Regions from separate parts of the Acidihalobacter sp. genome, predicted to be linked through region 1. Evidence: predicted binding sites of a transcription regulator. Region 1 holds the regulator's gene; each other region holds the start of a gene.

Region 1 (4,579 bases):
AGCCGTCCATTCGAGCTGCAGCTTGTCGCAAAGAGTCTCGAACAGCATCTGAACAGTCAGCGGAGTGGATTCCATGCTGGCTAGTCTACTGAATTCCGGGGCGCTTTCGGCACTTCTGCGCCCCGGATTCTTGTCCGGTCAGGCGGCGTGCCGCGCACTCCATTCGGTTAGTGCGCGGTAAAGCGTCTCGCTGTCCGTACACTGGCGTAGTTGTGCAACGGTGTCGGCGTCACGAAACAGTCTGGCGAGCTGAGCGAGGATGTCGAGATGCGCGTCAGTGCATTCCTCCGGCACGATCAATGCGAAGAGCAGATCGACGGGGTGTTTGTCGGGCGCGTCGAAATCGATCCCTTCGTGCAGTTTGACGAATGCGCCGACTGCCCGTCCGATGCCTTTCATGCGCCCGTGGGGAATGGCTACGCCCGCACCGAGCCCGGTGCTGCCCAGTCGTTCGCGCGCCAGCAGAGTGTCGAAAACCTCATCGGCCGAAAGGCCGGTTTCCTCACTGCCTAGCAGCTGACCGAGCAATTCCAGAGTACGTTTTTTGCTGGTAACGTCGGCGTTGTCTACGACGCGATCCAGGCTCAGTAGTTCGCCGATCTGCATGGTGTGACCTACAGCGTTGGTGGATTCAGGCAAGACGTTTGTCGGCGTCGGCCTTGTGGTGGTCCTTGATCTTTTCCTTGTGCTTGACGACCTGCCGGTCGAGCTTGTCCACCAGACCGTCGATGGCGGCGTACATGTCCTCGGTTTCCGCTTCCGCATGCAGCTGGTTGCCGCCGAGCAGCAGACTGGCTTCGGCCTTCTGGCGGAGTTTCTCGACGCTGAGCACGACATGTACGTCGATCACATTGTCGAAATGGCGCTCCAGGCGCTGGAATTTCTCTTCGACGTAGGCACGCAGCGGGTCGGTGAGTTCGAGGTGGTGGCCAGTGAGGTTGATCTGCATGGGTGACTCCATTGTTGTCTGTCAGGCCTTCGTCAGGCGTTTGCGTTCGCTGGAAGAGAGAATATTCATGCCCTCGCGGTACTTGGCGACCGTGCGGCGGGCCACCTGAATGCCCTTCTCTCCCAAAAGGGCGGCGATTTTACTGTCTGAAAGGGGTTTGTCGCCAGGTTCCCCTTCGATGAGCTTGCGAATCATCGCGCGGATGGCCACCGCCGAGCACTCGCCGCCGTCGGCGGTGCCGACATGGCTGGAGAAGAAATACTTGAACTCGAAGATGCCGCGCGGGGTGTGCATGTATTTCTGCGTGGTGACGCGGGAGATGGTCGATTCGTGCATTTCGACCTGCTCGGCGATGTCGCGCAGTACCAGCGGTTTCATGGCTTCCTCGCCATATTCGAGAAAGCCGCGCTGTTGTTCGACGATGGCGGAGGCCACGCGCAGCAGCGTTTCGTTACGGCTCTGCAGACTCTTGATGAACCAGCGTGCCTCCTGCAGCTGGTTTTTGATGTAGGTGTTGTCCGTGCTGGTGTCGGCGCGCTTGACCATGGCTGCGTAGGTGGCGTTCACGCGCAGGCGCGGGATGGCTTCGGTGTTGAGTTCGACGCGCCAGCGCTGATCCTGCTTGCGCACGATGACGTCAGGTACGATGTACTCGGGCCGGCGATCGCTGATCTGCGCACCGGGGCGTGGGTTGAGCGTCTGTATCAGTGCAACTGCGCTCTGCAGGCCGGCCTCGTCGAGTTCGAGGCGGCGCATGAGCGTTTTGAAATCGTGGTTGGCGAGCAGATCGAGATGTTCGCCGATGAGCTTGCGGACGGCTTCCAGCCAGGGCGTGTCGGCGGGCAGTTCATAGAGCTGTGCCAGCAGACATTCGGACAGGTTGCGGGCGCCGCAGCCGGGCGGATCGAGGCGCTGGATGAGGTGCCGTACCGCCTCGATATCCTCGATCTCGAGCGGCTCTTCCAGTCCCAGTTCCTGGGTCAGGCTGTTCTGCAGGGTGGGCAGATCTTCCTGCAGGTAGCCGTCTTCGTCGATGGCGTCGATCAGGTTGATGGCGATCTGCCGGTCCTGATCGTTCATCGTGGTGAGGTGGATCTGCCACAGCAGATGGTCGATCAGCGATTCGTCACCCCCGCTTTGGGATTCGTAGGGATCGCGCTCCTCGCCTTCAAGGCGGCCATTGCCGGAGCCTGGTACGTTGGCCGGCTCATAGATGTCCTCCCAGGCGCTGTCGACGGGCAGGTCGTCCGGGATCGTGTCTTCGGCGCTGGTGGTAGAGTCGTCGTTTTCTTGATCTTCGGCCGGGTAGTTCTCGTCGTTTTCCTCGTCGCTGTCCAGCAGCGGATTGGTTTCTAGAATCTCCTGGATGTGGGTCTGCAGCTCTAGGGTGGAATACTGCAGCAGGCGAATCGCCTGCTGCAACTGGGGCGTCATGGCCAGTTGCTGCCCCAGCTTGAGTTGAATCGAAGGCTTGATCATCGGGTTTCCGTCATTGCGGCGTTTCGCCGCTCGCTCCAGCAGGCCGGTGCCTCCTGTCTGGTTTTTGCTGTGTCATGTCCAGGATTATATCGAATCCATCTCGGATGCAAGATGTGCTCTCGATCCGCATGGTGCGCTCTGCTGGCGTACGAGGCCGGAGGCGCCGTCCGCCGAGGTGCGCGAGGCAGCGCTGGTGCGGCATCACAGTTTGAAGTCTTCACCGAGGTAGACCTCGCGGGCCTTGCGATTGTGCAGGATGTCCTCGGGGCCGCCTTCGGCGAGCACGCGCCCTTCGCTCAGAATGTAGGCCCGTTGGCAGATACCCAGGGTTTCGCGCACGTTGTGATCGGTGATCAGCACGCCGATGTTGCGCTCGCTCAGATGGCGCACGATGCGCTGGATGTCGAGTACGGAAATCGGATCGACGCCGGCGAAAGGTTCGTCGAGCAGGATGAAGGCGGGGTCGGCGGCCAGGGCACGGGCGATTTCGACGCGCCGGCGTTCACCGCCCGAGAGGCTGTAGCCGCGGCTGTCGTGGATATGCCCGATCTGGAGTTCCTCGAGCAGGGCGTCGAGCGCTTCCTCGCGGCCCTTGGCATCGAGTTCCTTGCGCAGTTCCAGTACGGCGCGGATGTTGTCCTCGACGCTCAGACGGCGGAACACGGAGGCTTCCTGCGGCAGGTAGCCGATGCCCATGCGCGCGCGCGCGTGCATGGGGAAACGCGTGATCTCCTGTTCGTTGAGCTGGATGTTGCCTCCATCGGCCTGGATCAGGCCGACCATGATGTAGAAGCAGGTGGTCTTGCCGGCGCCGTTAGGGCCGAGTAGGCCGACCACTTCGCCGCTAGCGACTTCCAGCGAGACGCTGGCCAGTACGTCGCGGCCGCGGTAGCGCTTGGCGAGTTCGGTGCCGCGCAGCACGCTCATTGTTTTGGCGTCTCCGCGGTCTTGCCCGTGGCGGGTGTGTAGGTGGCCTCGATGCGTTGTCCCGGCGCGCCGGCGTCGACCAGGTCGCGCCGGATGTCGTAGACGATGCGACTGGCGCGGAAGGCGTTGCCGCGCTGCTGTAGCTGGGCGTCGCCGGTGAGCACGATGCTCTGTTCGGCGGGGTTGTAGACCATGTTCTTTGCCTGGCCGGTGATGCGCTTGCCTTCGGCGGTGGTGTCTTCGAAGGTCGCCGGCGTGCCGATCATGGTCAGTTTCTGGATCGGTCCGCTGTTGGGGGCGAGGATGTCCAGCTTGTCGCCCTTGATCATGAGTTTGTCCTGGGTGACCACCACGTTGCCGCTGTAGTTTCCGGTGCCTTTCTGCTGGTTGAAGCGGAAATGGTCGGCGCTGATGTGTACCGGAGCCTCGGGCGCTGCCGGAGTTTGCGCAGCGGCGGGCAGGGGCGCCAGGCAGAACAGGGCGGTGGTCAGGAGCAGGCGTGGGCTAATGAGATCGTTTCGCATAGTGGTCGTCAGCGCTGGTAGGTGCTGCGCACCTCGCGCAGCAGTTCGAAGACATGGTCGGCGAAGTCGGCGTGAAGGCCAAGCCCCTGTACATGGTAACCGGGAGCGTCGATGGTCGTATGCGCCTGGCTGGTAGCGGTCTGGGTGCGGATGTTGACGTATAGGTCGGAGGTGACCAGCTTGAGTTCTCCGTCGGTGGCCGAACGCGTTATGACCACCCTCTCGGGCATGTGTACGTGTTCGCCGTCGGCCTGCAGGTCCGCGCGGGGCGTGGTCAGGATGACGGGGGCCCCGGTCTGAGGGTAGACGGTCAGTACGACATCCTGTAGGTGGGTGATGTCGTCGGGTAGCGTGTGGGTCAGGGTCGTGGCCTGCAGACGGTAGCGCGGTTTGCCGTTGGTGCGCATCTGGGTCAGCGTGATACCGCTGGCGCGGTAGTCGACGCCGCTGGTGGGCGGGTGCGGTTTGCTCAGCGGCGGAACGAGCTGGCCCAGCAGCCAGGCGGCCATGGCCACGGTGGCTAGTGCCACGGCTCCGTACCACAGGCGTTGGGCGTTCATGCGCCGCTGCTGCCCGGGTCAGCGGAGGTAGGTGGCGAGCAGACGTTCCAGGTTGCCCTGGACCTGCATGATGCGCTCGCAGACTTCGCGCGCCGCGCCGTGTCCGCCGGGGCTGGCGGTGATCCAGTGGGCATGCTCGC
Region 2 (4,579 bases), on a different contig from region 1:
CGCAACAGCAGACGGCCTCGGCTCAGGCACCGTTGACGCTGGCGGACCCCGGGTTCGCGAACGCGCTAGGCGAACGCGTTTCCTGGATGACCGGTAGTGCCGGCAATCATGCGGCGCAATTGCAGCTGCATCCCCGCGAACTCGGGCCCATGTTGGTGCATGTCAAGGTCGATGGTCATCACACGGAAGTGTTATTCCAGACTCAGCACGCGGCGGTCAGGGATGCTTTGGAAGCGGCGCTGCCGCGCTTGCGCGAAATGCTGGGACAGGGTGGCCAGCAGGTCAGCGTCAATGTTCAGCAACAGGCCGGAGGCTGGTCCGGTCAATCCGGACAGGGGCAGCAGCAGATGTCGCAGCAGTGGACGTCGCAGGCCGCATGGTCCGGTTTCACTCCGATTGACGGAGTAGAGCCATCGTCCGAGTTGTCCAGTCCCCTGGTGCGCTGGTATGGGCTGTCGAACGGCATGATTGATACTTACGTCTAGTGCCCTGTCCCGCTAGGTCACCCGGCATACGCTGAGGTGTGGGCGGGTGTGGTGGATCGCCAAGTATACTAAAGTGTGGCGGGAGACATCTTGACTCGACAGACGAGAGTGAGCGGGCACCGCGCAAGGAGAACGTCCGGCCTCGCAGCCGTTCGGCCGGCGCTTCCCTAAATATTTCTTTCGGCGTACCGACATAAACTCAGTGAGGTGCGGAATGCTCCGTGCCGCCGTTTCATCAGAAAACAACAGGTTTACGTTACGAGCGAGAGGGGTATGTCGATGTTTTTGATCCCGCATACGATCAAGGGCCGCCTGTTGGGTGCGGCTGGACTTGCGATGTTGCTGGTGCTAGCGGCGGTGGTGGTCACGCTGTCGTTCGAAATCAAGACGCGCAAGATGTTCGATAACGTGGTCGATATCGACCTACCGCTGGAGCATGCGGTGCAAAGCATGAGCAGCGAAGGATTGTTGTCGGGTATTGCCATCCGCAACAAGATGATCGATCCACTGACGCCTCCGCGGTGGGTCAAGGTTGCAGAGGGTTCGATGCGGCGTTTCGACGAGTCGCTGAAGATCGCTCTGGAGCGGTCGCCCAAGGATAGCGAATTGCACAAGACGATCGAACAGGTCGCCGGGTTGTGGAAGCAGAATCGGACGCAGCGTCAGGAAATCATCCAACGCCTGCAGGCCAATGACTTCGTCAAGGCGCGCCAGATCCTGAGCCATCAGTCTCATCCCGTTTGGACGCAGATCCGTGTTCTGTTGCAGAAGGCGGATAAGTTGACTCTAAGCGTTGAAAGTGGGCAGAAGGTGCAGGTACAGAGGATGCTGACCCAGGCCGCCTGGTGGAGCACAGTGTTGCTGATGTTCTCGATGTTGGTCGGCGGTGGTCTGACCGGTCTGGCCATCGTCGGCTTGATTCGCCGGATACGGCGGGTGGTGAGAATGATGGACGAGATCGCCCAGGGCGAGGGCGACCTGACGCGGCGTATGGAACTGAGCGATCGTGACGATGAGCTGGATCATCTGTCCGGCGCTTTCAACCGTTTTGTGGAACGGATCCAGCGTCTGGTGGGTCAGGTGGCGGGTTCGACGTCGCAGTTGTCGGCGGCGGCCGAGGAGCTGTCGGCGACCAGCGAGGAGATTTCCGAGCAGACCAACCTGCTGGCGCTCAACGCGGCGATCGAAGCGGCGCGAGCGGGCGAGCAGGGTCGGGGCTTTGCGGTGGTGGCGGACGAGGTGCGCACGCTGGCGCGTCGCACGCAGGACTCGACCGAAGAGATCCGCGGTATGATTGAGCGGCTGCAGGGCGGGGCGAAGAACGCGGTGGGCGTGATGCAGACGAGCCGCGAGCGAGCGCGCTCGGGTGTGGAGCAGGCGCGCGGAGCGGGCCAGTCGCTGGAATCGATCACGCGTTCGGTGGGCCAGATCAACGACATGAATGCGCTGATTGCGACGGCGGCTGAAGAGCAGACGGCGGTGGCTGAGGAGATCAACCGGAATGTGACGAGCATCAGCGCTTCGACGCAGCAGACGGCGGGTGCCTCGCAGCAGACGGCGGCGGCGAGCGAGGAGCTGGCGCGCCTGGCGGCGCAGCTGCAGGGCCTGGTCGGACAGTTCAAGGTGTAATAGTCGAGAGGATAGAATTCGGCGTCGGATTTTCGACGCCGATTCGTCGAAAGGGGAGCGGCGCTCCCCTTTTTGTTTTGTATAAATTTGTTTTTGTTGTATTTTTTGTTTTTGGCCCGCCCCTTGCTTATGCTGTCGGGCGGCGTATCGCATATTCTGGCCTCAGGCTATGGAATAACAATCAGGAGAACATCATGGCGGATGAACAGCCGCAGAAAGGCGGTTCCAAGCTCAAAAAGATCATCATCATCGCGGTCGTCGTCGTGCTGTTGTTGGTGGCTGGTATAGGCGCAACCCTGTTCTTCACGGGCGTGTTCTCGAAGAAAGGTGGAGCCGGAGCCGATACGGCTCATGCGACCGAGGCCAAACATCCGCCGATCTATTTCTCGATCACACCGGCGATGGTGGTCAACTTCCAGAACCCGACCAAGGCACGCTATCTGCAAGTGGCGATCGACGTGATGGCACGCGAGCCGAAAGTGATCGAAGAGGTCAAGACGAACATGCCGGCGATTCGCAATCGCCTGATCATTCTGCTGAGCGGCCAGAGCTACGAGGATATCAGCACGGCACAGGGCAAGGAGAAGCTGCGTAAGGAAGTGCTCGGTAGCATCAACAAGGTGCTCAAGGAAGCCGGCGCCCATGGTGAGATCGAGCAAGTCTATTTCACTAATCTCGTGATGCAGTAGGCCTGGTATGGCGAACAACGAAGTCCTTTCCCAGGAAGAAATCGACGCCCTGCTGCATGGCGTCGACAGCGGAGATGTCGATACCTCCGAGGAGGAAATTCCGTCCGAAGGGGCTCGTTCCTATGATCTGGCTAGTCAGGAACGGATCGTACGTGGGCGCATGCCCACCTTGGAGATGATCAACGAAAGGTTCGCCAGACATCTGCGTATCAGTCTGTTCAACATGCTGCGCTTTGCTGCCGAGATCGGCGTCAAGAACATTCGGGTGCTCAAGTTCTCCGAGTATGTACGTAGCCTGTTCGTGCCGACCAGCCTGAATCTGGTGCGAATCCGGCCCCTGCGCGGTACGGCCCTGTTCGTGGTCGATCCGCAGTTGGTGTTTATCCTGGTAGACAACTTCTTCGGCGGTGATGGCCGCTTCCGCGCCAAGATCGAGGGCCGCGACTTTACCCCCACCGAGATGCGCGTAGTGAGTCTGTTGCTGGACAAGGCGTTCGAGGACATCAAGGAAGCCTGGGCGCCGGTTATGGATCTGAGTTTCGAGTACATCAACTCGGAAGTGAATCCGCAGTTCGCCAACATCGTCAGCCCGACCGAGGTGGTGGTGGTGTCGACTTACCACATAGAGTTGGAAGGCGGCGGGGGGGATCTGCACATCACCATGCCTTATTCGATGATCGAGCCGATTCGCGATGTGCTCGATGCCGGCATTCAGAGCGACCGCACCGAGATCGACGAGCGCTGGCTGCGCAGCTTGCGCGAGGAGATATCGGAGGCGCCGGTGGAGGTCGTCGGCGTATTGGCTGAAACCGAGCTGACGCTGGCGGAGGTGATGCGCTTGAAGTCCGGCGACATCATTCCCTTCGACATGCCCGACAACATGTTGCTGCGCGCGGAAGACATGTCGGTCATGCGCGGCCGTTTCGGTGTGCATCGCGGTCAGAACGCGGTGCAGATCGTCGAACACATCAAGCGCGACTATTGATTGTCCGGGAGGTTGACCCATGAGCGCAGACCCCAAAGATCCCGAAGACCAGGCGGCCGAAGATGCCTGGGCCGAAGCGCTTGCCGAGCAAGCCGAGACTGAGCAGGCCGAAACCGAGCAGGCCGAGGCCGGACAGCAGGCTGCCGAGGAGGTGGGTAATTCCGAGGAGGCGGGTAAACCCGAGGATGCCTATGAGAAGGCGTCGTTCGGCAAGCTTGAGAATGTGGCTGCGAGCGAGGGCGGCGGAGCTGGTCTGGATTTGAGTGGCGAAGGTACGCTGGACGTCATTCTAGATATTCCGGTTACGGTTTCGATGGAAATCGGCCGCACGCGCCTGCCGATCCGCAATCTGCTGCGCCTGAACCAGGGCTCGGTGGTCGAATTGGACCGTCTGGCCGGCGAGCCGCTGGATGTGCTGGTCAACGGTACCTTGATCGCGCATGGCGAGGTGGTGGTGGTCAACGAGAAGTACGGCATCCGCCTGACCGATGTGATCAGCCCGGCCGAGCGGGTCCGCAAGCTGAAATGAGAGTGGCGATGAAGTTGTCGACACGATGGATGCTGGCGCTGCTGTTGGCGTGGCCTGCGGACGTGTTCGCGGGACAGGTGGTGGGCTCTGCCGCGCAGGCGGCTGCGCCGCAGGTTGGAGATCCGTTCAGTTTGGCCTCGCTGGGACAGTTCGTGTTCGGGTTGCTCGTGGTGGTCGGAATGATCTTTGCCTTGGCCTGGATGCTGCACCGCATGAACCGCATCCAGGGTGGTGTGCAGGGACGTATGCGCATTCTCGCCGG
Region 3 (4,579 bases), on a different contig from region 1:
CCGGCGTCGCAACGACGACCTGCTGGCGAAGATGCTGGCCTCCTGGGAAGTCGGCATAGGTGCGCTGCCGGCGCGGCTGGGGCTTGCACGGGAGGCGTTCCACGCGCTGCTAGTAACGCATTTCCCGGGCGCCGAACCGAGTCGGATCATGGATTCCGATGCGGAAGCGGAACGCGAGCGCGAGCCGGAACGCGCCGATCTGGTCGCGCTGCTCGGCGCGCATCGCGCGGGGCTCGAGCCTTCCGAGCTTTGGCTGTCGGGGATCGTGGCTGCCGCCTGCATGGCCGGCGATCACCTGTGGCAGGACCTGGGGCTGTGGTCGAGGTCCGATCTCGGGCGCCTGATGAACGACAACTTTCCCGCCCTGGCGCAGCGCAACGTGCACGACATGAAGTGGAAGCGCTTTTTGTACAAGCAGCTTTGCCAGGCCGAGGGCGTGTATGTCTGCCGCGCGCCGTCCTGCGAGGTGTGCGTCGACTATGCCGAGTGCTTCGGACCCGAAGAATAGGGTGACCGTAGCCGCCGATGCGGATCTGCTCGATCGGGCCCGCGGTGCCTACCTCGGGCTGGCGGTGGGCGATGCCTTGGGCGCCACCGTCGAGTTCATGACCCCGCGCGAGATCCGCGCCACCTTCGGCGTGCACGCTCGCATGCGCGGCGGCGGCTGGCTGAAGCTGCGGCGCGGGCAGGTGACCGACGATACCACCATGAGTCTGGCTCTGGGCGAAGCGGTGATCGCCTGCGGCCGGGTGGATGCAGAGGCGGCGGCGCGGGCCTTCGACGCCTGGATGCGCGCCAAGCCGGTGGACATCGGCAACACCGTGCGCCGCGGCCTGCTGCACTTTCGTCGTACCGGCGAAACCGAGGCGCCGCCGAGCGAACATGATGCCGGCAACGGCGCCTGCATGCGCTGCCTGCCGGTGGCGCTGGCCACCCTGGGGCGGTCAGACGGCGAAGTCGGTGCCGCGGTGCGCGCGCAAGCGCATATTACGCACAACAATCCGCTGTCGGACGCGGCCTGCGAATGCGTCGTACGCATGGTGCAGTGCGCTTTGGGCAGCTCGCCGTGTATCGTCGTCGAACTGCACGGTCTGGCGCGAGAACTCGTCGACTGCCATCCGGAGTTCGAATTCCGCAGGCGCCAGCCGCGCGAAAATCCCAGCGCCTATATCGTCGAGACGATGCAGGCGGTGTTCCAGGCCTTGTTCGATACCGACGGCTTCGAGGCCTGTCTGGTCGATGTGGTCAACCGCGGCGGCGATGCCGACACCACCGGCGCCATCGCCGGCATGCTTGCCGGCGCGCGCGACGGCGCCAAGGCGATTCCCTATCGCTGGGTGCGTGCGCTGGACGGCGAGACGCGCGCGGCCTGCGAACGACAGGCGCGCGCGCTGATTGCCGTCAGCGGTGTTTGAGGCGCCGGCGCTTCAGGCGGGCGCCAGCGCGGTTTCCTCGATCGCGGCCAGCAGGTCGTCCGTATCCGCCTCGACGATCTCGATGCCTTGGCGGGCGCAGAAGCGTTCCTCCTTCGCCGTAGGCTCGGGGATCAAGGCCCAGCCGGCCGGTTCGCCGGCGTTGGCGTAGATCAGGTCGCTCAGCACCATGCGCTCGGTATCGCGCAGCATGCGCAGGCCGACGAACAGATAGCGCAGACCTTTGCGGCGGCGCTTCAGAAAAGCGGGCACGGCGAAGCCGCCCATCAGCTCGGTGATGTAGTCCACGTAATCGGCGTCCGAGGCGATGAAGCTCGGTTCCGGGGTCGGCGAGCCCATGGGTTTGAACAGCACGGGCAGAGCCGGGTCGGCCTCTTCGGTGGTGATTTCCGCGTAGGCGCTGCCGTCGTAGCGGTAGAGCTTGTAGCGGAAGTCGGTGCCGCCGATGCGTGCGATGCCGTGGATCAGCAGATGTGGGCGGTCGGCGTAGAGTTCCTGCAGTTGGGTGTCGCGGTTGATGTCGATGACGTAGGGGGCCTGCAGTTCGGCCAGCGCCGCGTGCAGCGCGCTGCGCGTCCAGCTGCGGTTGGCGTAGGTCTCGGTGAGGAAGCGGTTGACCGTGCTGCGTCCGCGCTTGAGTTCGACGTGCATGGCGGCGCGCGGGAATTCGTACATCAGCCGCGGCGCCATGGGCTGGCCGTTGTTGAGTGCCAGGATCAGCTCTTCGCTCTGGGCCGGAATTGCCTCGCCGCTGGCGGTGTCGGTTACGCCGCGCAATGCGCCCGCGCCGAGGTAGGGGGCGATGTCGCCGGCACGAATGCCGTCGATCAGGTCGTGCAGGAGTGAGTCGTGCATGCGTCCAATCCCGTATGTCTGGATGTCGGTTCCTGTGTTCAAGCAGAAATCGAGCCAGTTGTTAGGGTATTTAAAATCAATAAGTTAATTTGTTTTTGATGATTTTTTGTTGTGATTGGCACAAGCGTTTGGAGTTTTGCCTGCACTTGGTTTGATTCCAATCAAGGTAGGAGAGCGGATATTCACCGAGAATATCCAGCGACGATTATCCGGCCGCAACGATGGAGGCAGCGTCCCGTGGCGAAAAAATTTCCCTTGAATCCCAGTCACCCGGAGCGTATCTGCTGGGGCTGTGACAAGTACTGCCCGGCCGATGACCTCGCCTGCGGGAACGGCACGGACCGCGTGCAGCATCCGGCGGAGTTGTTCGGCGACGACTGGTACGAATGGGGCCTGGAGCCGCTGGAGCAGGCTCAGGGTCCCGCCAAATCCGAAGCAAAACACTGATGCCGGCAAGACCGGTGCGTGTGCCTCTGCGGGTACCCGCTTGCTTAGCCCTCGTCCGACCGGGTACTTTGTGTTCATCCCGGTAGTTCAATTCCTCTCAGTGTCCGTGGACACATGCGTCGCCATGTCTCGTGCACATCGAATTCCGATGGAGCGAATTCGACAGGCAGTGTAATAGCCCGTTAATCACAAGGTCACATGACGCCTTCAGTATCCCTTGATTTGGTTTTCAACACCCAGGGGAGCGTCCATGAAAATAAGAACCGGAGTGATTTTGGTGATCGGCAGTTTGGCCCTGGTCGACGTGAGCCAGGCGACGGCCGGGTCCTTCACGGTGGACAGCGGCGATACGCTGCACTCCGCACAAAAGCTGAAGGATGGCGATACGGGGACGGTGAAATCCGGCGGCACGCTCTCCGTTTCCGGAGACAAGGTTGCGGTCGATATCAAGGGTAGTTCGACGATCGATAACGCCGGAACGATCGAGCAGTCCGGCGACGGCCGCGCCATTCGGGCCAACTCGGGCGGACTGAATCTGACGGTCACCAATCAGGCGGGAGCAGTGATTCGGACGCACGATGCCGACGTCATCCAGATGCACAAGTCCAGCGACAGCGTTCTGTTCGACAACTACGGCACGCTCGATTCCCTGAACGTCTCGGACGGCGGCGCCCAGGCGATCGATTTCAATCATATCGGGACCGGCCTGAATATCCTGAACAACTATGCCAGCGGCGTGATCAAGGCCAGCGAGGCGGATGCCGTGCGTCCCGGCGTCAACGGTGTGATCAACAACGATGGCCTTATCAAGTCGGTGACCGCGACGGATTCGTCGAGCGACGGCGTCGACGCGCAGAGCAACAGCGGCGCGACCATCGTGAACGCTGCCAATGGCGGCGCCGGTGTGGCCGGTACGGGGACGATCGAAGGTGCGCGCCACGGCATCACCGGCGGCAATACCGACACCACGACCGCCGGCAGCTACACCATGAACGTGACCAACAATCTGGGCGGCACGATTCAGGGCGACAACGGGTCGGGGATCAACATCGACGGCTTCAACGGCAATGAGGTGGTGACCATCGTCAATCACGGCACGATCACCGGCAACGGCGTGACCCGCGACGGCGACGCGGTGGACGTCGACGGCCTGGTGAATCTCACCAATACCGGTACGATCAAGTCGCTGCACGCCTATAACGACACCAGCGAGGGCGTCACGGTCGGCGGTGGCACGATCGTCAATTCCGGCACCATCGAGGGCGTCAATTCCGCGACCAACGCCGACGGTAGCGTGAACACGGGTACCGGGCGCGGCATCACGCTGGCGGGGATCGACAAGAATCCGAATACGGACGCTCCCTACAATCCTCCCCAGGGCATCTATGCCGACACGACCGTCACCAACAGCGGCTTGATCAAGGGTGACAGCGACGCGGGTATCGCCGTGACCGGCGCGGCCAACGGCCACACCGTGACGATCGACAATCTGGCCGGCGGCCTCATCGAGGGTGGCGGCAGCGCGGCGACGGTCTATACCGGCGGCAACGCGGCCACCGTCAACGACTACGGCACGATCACCGCCAACGGCAGCGGCAAGGCGGTCGATCTGGGCAGCGGCGACAGCCGCCTGAACATTCTGGGCGGCTCGGCGCGGATCAACGGCGACATCAGCGGTGGTACCGGCAGCAGCAGCCTGAACATCGCCCCGGGCGCCGGCAAGACCTTCGTCTACGGCGGAAGGATCAGCAATTTCTCCGCCGCCAGCGTCGGCGCGGGTCGCGTCGTGCTGAACGGCGCCAACACCTACACCGGGGCCACTTCGGTCAACGGCGGAGTGCTGG
Region 4 (4,579 bases), on a different contig from region 1:
ATGGTGCCCGCCCCCAGATCGGATGCCTGCGCGCTCAGATCCAATAGAGCGGAAACATTGCTGGTCGCCTGCGGAGTTCCAGCGCTGGTCGACAGCTGCACATCGGTCAGATTGCCCTGGTTGAAGGTAGGACTGCTGCCCGAATTGCTGATCGGCGCGTAAACCTGCAGGCGCTGGCCCTGCGAGTTGACCACGTAGCCGTCCCGGTCGACCTGCAGGGCACCCGCCCTGCTGTACACCTGGCTGCCCTGATCGCTGAAAACGAAGAATCCCTTGCCGTTGACCGCCAGATCCAGACTGTTGCCGGTGTTATTCATCGAGCCCTGGGTGAAGTGCTGTGTCACCGCCTGCAGCTGAACGCCGGAGCCAACAGAGCGATTGCTCATACCTCCGTAGGCTGTCGAATAGATATCGCCGAACTCGGCACGCGAGCGCTTGAAACCGGTGGTGCCCGCATTGGCAATGTTGTTACCGGTAACGTTCAGCGCCTCGGAGGCGGCGTTCAAGCCGGTCAATGCTGTTCCGAATGCCATGTCGTTTGCTCCTTAGAAACGAGTACTTATTCCGCTCAACTGATCTGCCGCACTTTCGAGAGATCCACGTTCCCGAGCCCGTCAGCCAGACCCAGGGTTATCGAACCGCCGTTGCTGCCCAAGGTGACGCTATTGACGCGCGTGCTGGCCAGGGTATCCATTGCCTCGGCTTTTCCGTCGACAGCGGCCTCGGCGCGAATGGCATAAGTACCCGCCGGCATGGGCGTACCGTTGCTGTCGGTGCCGTCCCAGGTAAAACCGGCCAATCCAGCGGACTGCGCCCCCAGGTCGATCTGTTTGACCAGCTGTCCGCTGGCGCTGTACACGCCGACGACGACGCGTTGCGCGGCTGTGCTCACATCGACCGCCCCGCTCAGTCCACCGCTCGCGGGCAACTCCGCCTGCTTGGCAGGCACCAGGACGTTGTGGCCGACCAGACTGGCTGCCTGCAGCGACTGACTGGTGGTCAGCGAGCCGGCCAGATTGGTGACGGTCTTCTGCAGGTTCTGGATGCCGGTCACCGAGCTGAACTGGGCCAACTGGGCGAGAAAGCTCTGACTGTCGACGGGCTTGGTCGGATCCTGGTTCTGAATCTCGGTGACCATCAGCTTGAGGAAAGCGTCCTCACCCAACGCACCCGTACCGCTGACCCCCGACGAGGTGCTCGATGTGGACGGTGCGAGCCCCAACTGCTGATAGGTGCTGTACGCGGAGGTGTTACTGGTTGCGACTGTCATGTTCCGGCCTCCAGGGCGGATTATTTGTTCGCCAGCTGCAGCGTGTTGAGCAACAGTTGCTGTGTAGTACTCACCACGTTGACGTTGCTCTGATAGCTGCGCGACGCGGAGATCATGTTGGCCATCTGCTCGACGGTGTTGACGTTCGAGGTGTAGACGTAACCTTCCTTGTCGGCCAACGGATTGCCCGGTTGATATTCCTTGCGCACCGGCGCCTCGCTTTGCTGAATCTCGGTCACCTGAACGCCCACAGCGGCCTGCTCAGCGACGCCGCCACCACCCTGAGCGTCTTTCAGCACGGCCTTGAACACCGGCTGGCGGGCGCGATAGGCGTCTTTCTCACTGCCCGCGACGTCGTTGGCGTTGGCCAGATTGCTGGCGACCGTGTTTAGCCGCACGCTCTGCGCACTCATGCCCGATCCGGCAATACCGAAAATGTTGTAGAGACTCATGGTTTATTGCCCCGTCAAAGCCTTGCGCAGACCGCTGATGCGACTGCCGAGAAAACTCAGCGTCGCCTGGTAACGCAAGGCGTTTTCCCCGAACTCGGCCTGGTTACGCTGCAAGTCCACCGTATTGCCGTCCAGCGAAGGCTGCAGCGGCACCTGGTACATCACTTGCGCGGTCCCGCTCTGTCCGACCGCCTGCAGACTCACACCGGAATCCGTAGGCGCCAGTGGCAAACCTTGAGGCTGACCTCGCGCCGCCTGCAATGCCGCCTTGAAGTTGATGTCGCGCGCCTTGTAGTCCGGCGTGTCGGCATTGGCGATGTTAGAGGCCAGTAGCTCCGCCCGCTTGGTTTCCAACTGCAGTGCCTGGGGAAACGTGGCCAGCGCTTTGTCGATGGAGAACGGCATGTTTCGCGTCCTGTGATGTTCTACTCGACAGGGAAAAGCAATTTGGATGCCAAGCATCGAATATGACTGTGAATACGTGTCGGCACAGGGCTTGGAGCCCAGGCGAAGACAACAACGGCGGGCCGTGAAGAGCGTTGGACACGCGCGAGCGGCAATGCGTCACCGCCACGCGGCAAACGGCGGCTGGCCGCTTGCCGACGTCAAAAGATCGGCGTCAGTGCGTAGAAGAAAAACTTTACGTCAAGAATTCGACTTTGCGTCGACTAGCCCGGAGAACGGCGGGCGACGCAGCCGGATAGGGAACCGGCCACGCCTTAAGAACAAACGCGTTTCAGATCTTGAAGCCGCCGACCAGCGACTGCAGCTGCGCCGCGAGACGAGCAAGCTCATCACTCGCCGTGGCGACCTGCCGCACACCCTGTACGCTTTCGTCGCCGGCCTGATTGATGTTGGCGACGTTGCGATTGATCTCCTCTGCTACTGCCGACTGTTCCTCGGCCGCACTGGCGATCATCGCATTCATGTCGTTGATACGGGACACGGCCTCGGTCGTCGCCTTGAGCAGGGCACTGTTCTCGCTCGCCCGTTCAGCGCTCTCATGCGCCCGGTCACGGCCCTGCCCAATGGCATGCACCGCATTCTGCGCCCCGCTCTGCAAGCTCTCGATCATGGTCTGGATTTCCGCCGTCGAGTCCTGGGTGCGCCGCGCCAGCGTACGCACCTCATCCGCAACCACAGCGAAACCTCGCCCATGCTCGCCGGCGCGCGCCGCCTCGATCGCCGCGTTCAGCGCCAGCAGATTGGTCTGTTCCGAGATGCTGTTGATGACCTCGAGAACCTTATCGATCGACTCCGTACCACGGCGCAGCTCATCGATGATCTGGCTGGCATTTTCGATCTCTCCGGCCAACTGCCGCATATTGTTGGCGTTGACCTCCACCAGATGTGCTGAATCGGAGGTGTTTTCCTGCGCCTCCTTGGCCGAACGCGCGGCGTCCGCGGCATTCTTTGCCACCTCATTGACCGTAGCCGACATCTCGTTCATCGCCGTGGCCACCTGCTCGGTCTCACTCTGCTGGCGATCGACGGTGCGGCTGACCTCCTCGCTGGTACCAGAAAGCTCCTCGGCGGCCGCAGCCAGCTGCGAGGTCGATCCGGCCACCTGCCCGAAGGACTGGTGGATGCGCTCGACGAAACGATTGAAGGCCTCAGCCATTTCGCCGAACTCATCCGAAGTATGCGCCGTAAGCCGCCGCGTCAGATCGGCTTCGCCGCTGGCGAGATCGTGCAACGCGGCCAGCAGCATACGCACGGGTTGCAGCAGCGTACGCAAGCTGAGGTACAGGATCACCAAAGCAAGCGCCAGACCGATCAGGGTCACCAGCGCAACCTGCCAGCGCGCCGTGATCAACGGCTTATCCACCACCGACTGCTCGGTCAGCAGGCCGAGGTACCACTTCGTACCGGCAACCTCTACCGGATGAAAGCTCACGCGCCATTCCTTACCGTCTATGCCGTAGAAGTGCGTCTGTGCAACCAGCGGCGCAGCCGTTCCCAGCAGAGTCTTGATCGGCTTGCCGAACAGATCCTGCTGCGGCGCGGAGAGGATGGTGCCGTCCTTATCGACCAGAATGGCATAACCGTCCTGGCCGATGCCCAGAGGCTTGAGCATCCCGTCCAGGGCCGACAGCGGGATATCGGCGGCGACAACGCCTCGATAGTCGCCCGTGGTAACCGGCGCCACGACGGAGATCAGCACCTGGCCGGTGCTGGCGTCGACATGGGGCTGAGTGAAACCGGCCTGCTGGGTCTGCTCGGCCTGCTTATACCAGGAACGCGTGCGCGGATCGTAGCCTGCGGGCAGCTTGGCTTCATCCTGGGTCGACTCCATCAGCATCTTGCCACTCGTCGTGCCGACGTATACGGACTTGAAACCGCCCCCTTCCTTGGCGGTCATGAAAATCCTGCGCGCCTGCGCGTCGTCGCCGACCTTGGTCACCTGCCCGGCAACGGCCTTCAGCAGGTCGAGGCGCGTCTGCAACCACTCCTCCACATCCGTGGTGCCGGCATACGCAAGGGTGTCCCCCATCTCCTGCAGATAGACATTCGATGTCTTGCTGAGAGTACTCTCGGAGAGCCAGGAGTTGATGCCGACCACAAGCACGAGCAAGAGGGCGAACGAAAGCAACAGCTTTTGGCTGAAGGACAAACGGTTCATACCTGAAGACCCCATATTGGTTATTTTAGGTCGAACTACTCTCGCAACGAGACGGCCAGCCCAGACCGCCTCACAACCATTGCAAGCGCTACACAAATATCGGCGCCGCCACTGCAAACTTGAGGTAGCGATCCTGTTCCCTTACTCCCTCTCAGCACATACCGGACAAATGTCTGCAGAAGTGATCTGCCGACGCGCGCAGCGTTCCCTCATCACGCGGTACACCCTCAGTTG

Evidence for each region. The regulator sigma-54, encoded in region 1, starts transcription at its own class of promoters, with help from an activator protein. The targets are predictions, from matches to a motif close to TGGCANGNTNCNTGCTT.
Region 2: P8014_RS04885 (flagellar basal body-associated FliL family protein) is a predicted target of sigma-54. The motif match lies at 2,227-2,243, and genes of this name have one in related genera.
Region 3: P8014_RS15785 (SIR2 family protein) is a predicted target of sigma-54. The motif match lies at 2,329-2,345, and genes of this name have one in related genera.
Region 4: flgB (flagellar basal body rod protein FlgB) is a predicted target of sigma-54. The motif match lies at 2,163-2,179, and genes of this name have one in related genera.

The regions. Positions count from the first base shown of each region.
Region 1 is NZ_JARRQY010000005.1:10,570-15,148, reverse strand. It holds gene hprK (HPr(Ser) kinase/phosphatase) at 1-75, opposite strand, end outside; gene P8014_RS02250 (PTS sugar transporter subunit IIA) at 139-639, opposite strand; gene raiA (ribosome-associated translation inhibitor RaiA) at 632-949, opposite strand; gene P8014_RS02240 (RNA polymerase factor sigma-54) at 971-2,428, opposite strand; gene lptB (LPS export ABC transporter ATP-binding protein) at 2,630-3,355, opposite strand; gene lptA (lipopolysaccharide transport periplasmic protein LptA) at 3,352-3,879, opposite strand; gene lptC (LPS export ABC transporter periplasmic protein LptC) at 3,888-4,439, opposite strand; gene kdsC (3-deoxy-manno-octulosonate-8-phosphatase KdsC) at 4,458-4,579, opposite strand, start outside.
Region 2 is NZ_JARRQY010000010.1:77,724-82,302, forward strand. It holds gene P8014_RS04875 (flagellar hook-length control protein FliK) at 1-485, shown strand, start outside; gene P8014_RS04880 (HAMP domain-containing methyl-accepting chemotaxis protein) at 759-2,114, shown strand; gene P8014_RS04885 (flagellar basal body-associated FliL family protein) at 2,309-2,803, shown strand; gene fliM (flagellar motor switch protein FliM) at 2,811-3,788, shown strand; gene fliN (flagellar motor switch protein FliN) at 3,808-4,317, shown strand; gene fliO (flagellar biosynthetic protein FliO) at 4,326-4,579, shown strand, end outside.
Region 3 is NZ_JARRQY010000049.1:17,750-22,328, reverse strand. It holds gene P8014_RS15795 (nitrogen fixation protein NifQ) at 1-508, shown strand, start outside; gene draG (ADP-ribosyl-[dinitrogen reductase] hydrolase) at 510-1,415, shown strand; gene P8014_RS15785 (SIR2 family protein) at 1,428-2,288, opposite strand; gene P8014_RS15780 (DUF3079 domain-containing protein) at 2,526-2,735, shown strand; gene P8014_RS15775 (autotransporter-associated beta strand repeat-containing protein) at 2,986-4,579, shown strand, end outside.
Region 4 is NZ_JARRQY010000010.1:44,095-48,673, reverse strand. It holds gene flgE (flagellar hook protein FlgE) at 1-533, opposite strand, end outside; gene P8014_RS04735 (flagellar hook assembly protein FlgD) at 569-1,270, opposite strand; gene flgC (flagellar basal body rod protein FlgC) at 1,291-1,722, opposite strand; gene flgB (flagellar basal body rod protein FlgB) at 1,726-2,127, opposite strand; gene P8014_RS04720 (methyl-accepting chemotaxis protein) at 2,459-4,345, opposite strand; gene rhtB (homoserine/homoserine lactone efflux protein) at 4,573-4,579, opposite strand, start outside.